DNA from 2 places in the Arthrobacter sp. StoSoilB5 genome. Region 1 is predicted to be linked to the other one. Evidence: riboswitches for the same ligand, from Rfam matches in the RefSeq annotation. Region 1 holds a riboswitch; the other holds the start of a gene.
What was found. Region 1 has a riboswitch for cyclic di-AMP ahead of LDN75_RS04760 (C40 family peptidase). Riboswitches for the same ligand answer to the same signal wherever they lie in the genome.
Positions count from the first base shown of each region.

Region 2: linked by a shared signal. The riboswitch ahead of LDN75_RS03760 (hypothetical protein) and the one ahead of LDN75_RS04760 (C40 family peptidase) in region 1 are both predicted to bind cyclic di-AMP.

Region 1 covers NZ_AP024646.1:1,006,175-1,009,352, forward strand. The annotation lists gene LDN75_RS04755 (M23 family metallopeptidase) at 1-817, shown strand, start outside; cyclic di-AMP (ydaO/yuaA leader) riboswitch at 956-1,126, shown strand; gene LDN75_RS04760 (C40 family peptidase) at 1,131-1,862, shown strand; gene LDN75_RS04765 (NlpC/P60 family protein) at 1,962-2,714, shown strand; gene LDN75_RS04770 (HNH endonuclease) at 2,962-3,178, shown strand, end outside.
Region 2 covers NZ_AP024646.1:781,109-784,286, reverse strand. The annotation lists gene LDN75_RS03765 (HAMP domain-containing sensor histidine kinase) at 1-1,396, shown strand, start outside; cyclic di-AMP (ydaO/yuaA leader) riboswitch at 1,507-1,691, shown strand; gene LDN75_RS03760 (hypothetical protein) at 1,695-2,507, shown strand; gene LDN75_RS03755 (glycosyltransferase) at 2,750-3,178, shown strand, end outside.

The sequences.
Region 1 (3,178 bases):
CGTCAGGGGTCGCCGCCGCGCGTCCGGCCCCGCTGCTGAGCTGCGGCCAGCCCGCGCCGCAATGGAGATCCGGCCACGCGACACCCCGCGTCAGGTGCGCCGCCGCAAGAGCCCATTGCGCCAGGTAGCCGACTTCGCCGCAGCCAGTGGTGTCGGGCAGAAAGCCGGAGTTGCGCTTGCCGCCACCGGACTTGCCCTGACTGTAGGTCTGCCGGCCACAAGCCCCGTCATGGCCACATCCGAGTCCGGTCAGACTGAGGCGGCCCTGACCGTGCCCGGTGGCAGCCAGCCCGAGGTTTCTGCGGCAGCGTCTGCCAAAATCGATTTCAGCCGCGCAGCGGTCGCCACCGCAGCCGATCCTGACGGCAAGCTCAAGCAGCTGCTGAGCGCGCAGTCTGCGGGCAGCATCCAGCGCGCCTCCTCACTTGGCACCTTGGGCAGTCCACTGGACAAGTTGGTCACGGCGTCGCCCTTTGGCTATCGCGTCAGCCCGCTCACCGGCGGCACGGGTGACTTCCACCGTGGCCAGGACTTCGTGGCCCAGTGCGGTACCGCTGTTCACGCCGCAGCCGCAGGCAAGGTCACGTTCGCGGGCTGGCATGAGTATGGCGGAGGCAACCGCGTAGTGGTTGATCACGGCAACGGCCTCGAGACCACGTACAACCACCTGTCGTCCTTCAACGTCAAGGTGGGCCAGACCGTCAACCGTGGCGATACCGTCGCGCTCAGCGGCACCACGGGCGCATCCACCGGCTGCCACCTCCATTTTGAGGTCCAGGTAAATGGCGAGGTCGTAGATCCCATGGGTTGGCTCTGAGCTAGTTGATGGTGCTCTCTCGCATTGATGACACGCCCCGTGACCTGAATGTGACATTCACGAATATCTGTTGTACCGTCTAAAGCGCATCGGCTTTTTAGGGGGCCGATGCACTTGGGTGGATTGCCTAGCTCTGCCACCACTCAAGGTCCGTTCGCAAAAATCGTCTGGCAGGGGCGGGGGAACCAATTTTGGTCTTCGAATCAGAAGGCCTTGGGGTTAAGTCGCAAAAGCTTCCCGGAAGCCGCGCGGCCGGATGACTCCCATCCGAATCCGACAGCTCACCTCGCAGGCATTGGGAGAGGCTACCTTCGTGTCATCACGCACTACCCCTGCGCGCCATCGCGCCGAATTGGTTCGTACGAACCCGTTGAACAACCTTTCCAAGGCTGTCTCAACCAATGCAGGCACCGTAGGCCGCCAAGCCGCCGTTCTGGCCGCAGCCTCTGGACTCGTTCTCAGCGTCGGACTCCCGGCCCAGGCCGCAGATACCGACGTTTCCAAGTCGGAAAGCTCCAGCACCCAGCAGTTGGTAGCCACCGCAGTTGTCACCGCCGAGCCCACCGCAACCGTTTCCTTCGAGAGCCCGGTAGTGGCCACCAAGGAAGCCCCCAAGGTTCAGCGGGCCTCCCAGCGCACGCAGACTAGCGATAGCCAGGCGAACGGCGCACTCTCTGCCCTGTCCTCCACGGCCAAGGATTCCGCTTCCAGCGCGGCAGCCTCCGGACTCGCAGCCATTGCCTACACCGGCATCGGCCACCCCTACGTTTGGGGCGGCACTTCCCCCAATGGTTGGGACTGCTCCGGATTCACCCAGTGGGTTTACGCCCAGGCCGGCATCAGCATCCCCCGCGTCAATGCCTGGACGGTCATGACGCCCACCAGCACGCCAGCTCCCGGCGACCTCGTCATGCAGAACGGCGGAGCCCATGTTGGCATCTACGTCGGCAACGGCATGATGATCAGCGCGCTGAACCCCAGCCAGGGCACCCTGCTGCACTCCGTGGCCTCCACCGGCACATCCTCGTTCTTCACCCTCCGCTAGGAAAATCCCATTCGGGGTAAGCCAGCATGCCCCCCATGTGCTGGCCGCCCATAACCCGCGTGCGACCCCAGCGTGCGCGGATACGAAAAGAGAGTAATCATGACCAGTGCAAACAAGGTTGCACGGCATCGAGCTGAGGCCCCCAAGACCAGCTCACTTGCCGTCATCGCAAAGGCTGTCAGCGACAACGCCGGTGGCGTTGGCCGTCAGGCAGCAGTGATCGCAGCTGCATCGGGCCTTGTCCTGACCAGCGGCGTGGCTGCAAATGCTGCGGACACCAATGTCCAGCGCGAATCTACATCCGCGTCCGCCCTTGACGTGCAGACGGTTGCCCAGGCCACCATTGCTGCCGACTCGAGCGTTGCCATCTCCTACGAGCGCCCCGTGGTCACCACGGTGGAAGCACCCGCTCCTGTGGTCGAGAAGGCCCCGGCCAAGGAATCTGCGCCGGCTGCTGGCGGCAACGCCACTCTGGCAGTCAACACTGCCCCCGCAGCCAAGGCGCCCGCGGCCTCCAGTGGTCTCGGTGCAGCTATTGCCGCAGCGGCCTACGCACAGCTTGGCGTCACGCAGGACTGCACCATGCTGGTGACCAACTCGCTGGCCGCCGTCGGCATTCACTTCCACGACTGGCCGGCCGGCTACCTCTCCCTCGGCCGCACGGTCAGTGCAGCTGAAGCCCAGCCCGGCGACCTCGCCTACTACGCCAACGGTGGCTACGGCGGAATGGCGCATATCGCTGTTTACGTCGGCAACGGCATGGCAGTCCACGGTGGATGGAACGGATCCACTACGGCACTGTTCAGCGTGAACGTTGGCTCCGGCCCCGTTTTCATCCGCGTCAACGGCTGATCAAACACTCCACGGAACACCCCGCAAGGCTTAGGCCAGCGGGGTGTTCTGCTTTAACCACCGTCGGTTAGCCTCAAAAAGGTGTCCCGTGCATGAACTTTTGCCAACACCACGGCCGAAACGGCAGAAAAATTCGTTGATACGGCATATAAGTGCTTACCCTTGTGTTGTCGATCCACAGCCCGTACAAGCAGAGGGCAGCCGGCCCTCGTGCCCCTGACGGGTGCGGCCGTGAAGAGGTACGTGCATGCGCACACTCGTTCTGAATGCTGGATATGAACCGCTGGCGGTAGTAACCTTCCGCCGGGCGCTGGTCCTTGTGCTGACTGGAAAAGCTAGCGTAGTGGCCGAAGGCGACGAGCCTGTCGTCGGGCCACAGGAGATTCTCGGAAGACCTTCCGTGATCCTTCTCAATCGCTACATCCGTCCCCGGTACAACAGGATCACCGCGGTGAGCCGACGCG
Region 2 (3,178 bases), 230 kb from region 1:
ATTGCTGGTGGCGATTTGTGGTGCAGTCGGGGTGGTCAGCTATGCCTCCATGGACATGTACTTCAACAAGCAACTCGATAAGCAGTTGGAGCAGGCGTCCAGCCGCGCGAATGACTTCGGCAGGCCGCCGTCGAACTTTCCTTCAAGCGGCCGGCCAGATCCCCTGGAGGCCCGCGGCCAAGGTGCCGGGACCCTCAACGCGAGGATCGATGGTTCCACCGTCATCAACTCGGGCCTCATAGATGCCAACGGACGGCGCGCCGCACTCTCGGCCGAAGACAAGCAGGTCCTGCTGTCACTCCCCCGCGGCAATCTGCCTGTGGACCGCTCATTGTCCAATGGCGACTACCGGCTGGTGGCCGTTGAGACCGCCTACGGCGACGTGATCGTGACGGGACTGCCGTTGGCTGACAAGCAAAACGCCGAGGCATCGCTGGTATGGACCATGGTGTTTGTTTCTCTTGGCGGCCTGGTACTGATCGGACTCGCGGGTACCGTCATTATCCGTAGGACCATGCGGCCCCTGGAGCAGCTTTCGGAAGTCGCGACGAAAGTCTCGCGGCTGCCCCTCGACGCCGGTGACGTGGCACTTGCGGTGCGCGTACCGCCGTCGGCCTCCCATCCGGGAACGGAAGTGGGCAGCGTTGGCCACGCTTTGAACCAAATGCTCAACAACGTTGCCAGGGCGCTGGCAGCCCGGCAGGAAAGCGAAACCAAGGTCCGACAATTTGTGGCCGACGCGTCCCACGAACTCCGGACGCCACTGACCGCCATCCGCGGCTACACAGAGTTGCTACGCATGACCGAGAACTTCACCGACGATGGACGAAAATCCTTGGCACGCGTCCAGAGCCAATCGGAACGGATGACCACGCTAGTGGAGGACCTGCTTCTGTTGGCGCGCCTGGACGAAGGCCAGCCGTTGAAGGTCACGGATGTGGACCTGACGCAGCTGGTGATCGAGACCGTCAGCGACGAAAAGGTGATGGCACCGGACCATATCTGGAAGCTCCAGCTCCCTGACGAACCGATTACGGTGCGCGGTGACGCAACCCAACTGCATCAAGTGTTGGCCAATCTGCTGTCCAACGCACGCAAGCACACAGATCCCGGCACCACGGTAGTCACAGGCGTCATGCTCTCTGCTGACGGTAGTGCGGTGGTCACCGTCACTGACGATGGGCCTGGCATTCCGCCCGAATTCCAAGGCCGTATTTTCTCGCGATTTGCCCGGGCTGACGCCGCAAGATCGGGCTCTGAGGGGACCTCCGGATTGGGCTTGTCCATTGTCGAATCGATCGTTCAAGCGCACGGCGGAAGCGTGGAAGTTACGTCCAAGCCGGGACGCACTGAGTTCGCCCTCCGGCTTCCCTCAGTTTCAAACGAACGCGCATAACGAATCGGGCAACATGACGCGCCGTGATCGTGATCTCTGTTACCTAAATGTGACTTAAGCCGAAACCTCCTGTACCGTCGAAAGGGTGGGTCGCCCCTAACTGGCCCCACACCCGGGATGCGCCGAGCTCTGCCACTTCCCGGAGTTCCGTTCTCATTCGAGGCAGAGACGGGGGACCCAGAGTCTCCGGGCACAGTATTTTCCTTGCCCTTGGGGTGAAGCCGCAGCTACGCGCGCGGCCGGATGACCTCATCCGAACCCGACAGCTAACTCCGCAGGCGCTGAGAGGTAATCACACATGTCTGAATTCAACGATCAGACGCGCCCTTCCGCGCGTCACCGTGACGAACACAATGCTCCCCTGACCAAGTCGCAAACCGTTCTGAAGAACGCTGCACGCCGTGGCAAGACCGGGCAGCGGATGTCCGTTGTTGCAGGAGTCGTTGCCGCCGCCTTGGGCGTCGCCTCGCTCGGCCAGGCCGCAAACGCTGCGTTCAACCTCCCGGAAACGAGCCAGGCGTCCGAGACGCAGGCTACCGCCCAGGTCAGCAACAAATCAGCGGAAATCTCAGCTTCCTTGGATGCTGCCGCCAAGAAGGGCGCCGCCGATAGGGCCGCCGCAGACCAGGCAGCGGCCGCACAAGCCGCCGCCGAGAAGGCCGCCGCTGAGAAGGCTGCCGCGGACCAGGCAGCGGCCGCACAAGCCGCCGCCGAGAAGGCTGCCGCTGACGCAGCCGCCAAGCAGGCTGCAGATGCCGCCGCTGCTGCAGCCGCAGCCGCCGCAGCTGCCCCCAAGGCAGTGGACGATCCCGCAGCTGCCAAGGCGTACGCCGCCAGCATCCTCGCCAACTACGGCTGGGGTCCGGGCGAAATGACTGCGCTGAACACGCTGTGGGAGAAGGAATCCAACTGGCGGACCACCGCGACCAACGCCTCCAGTGGCGCCTACGGAATCGTGCAGTCATTGCCGGCTTCCAAGATGGCGACTGCCGGCGCTGACTGGGAGACCAACTACCAGACCCAGATCAAGTGGGGCCTGAACTACATCAAGGAACGCTACGGCTCCCCCTCGGCCGCCCTTGCCTTCCACTTGGCCAACAACTGGTACTAAGCCAAACCCTGAAGCAGGCTTGAGCCCACCCCAGCGGGCTCAATCGTGCAGGGCCTGATTGCCGCCCCGTTTCCGCCGTTCGCAGTGTTTATTGAAGCGACCGGCAGGAACCGGGGCGGTTTTCGCGGTTCAGGCCGTTTCCCCGTTTGAAGGCTTTCCACGTTTCAAGGCTTTCCACGTTTCACAGTCACATCACAGCGGCTGCCTATGGCCCTCATAATCCCTGGCCGCATGCTGGATGCATGACGCTCATAGATCCAGCGGGCAACGCAGTGCAGCACGCTGCACACGCTGGGCACTGTGGTGCTTCAGCCGTGCCTCAACAGCGGTCGCGGCGGTCTCCCGTGAACATCCGGGGAACAGTTCCCGTCCTTGACGTCGCGGTTCCCGTCTTCAACGAGGAAGGCCACATCGAGTGGAGCCTGCGCCGGCTGCACGCGCATCTCGTGGACTCGTTGCCTTACAGCTTCCAGATCACTGTGGCCGACAACGCCAGTACTGACACCACATTGAGAATTGCCGAACGGCTGGCCCGCGAACTCCCGAGCCTGAAGGTCCTGCGCTTCCAGGAACGAGGGCGGGGAAATGCGATCCGCCATGTCTGGCTCCATTCACCCTCACCTGTGCTGGCCTACGTCGAAGCCGGCATGTCCATCGACCTTGCCGCGGTG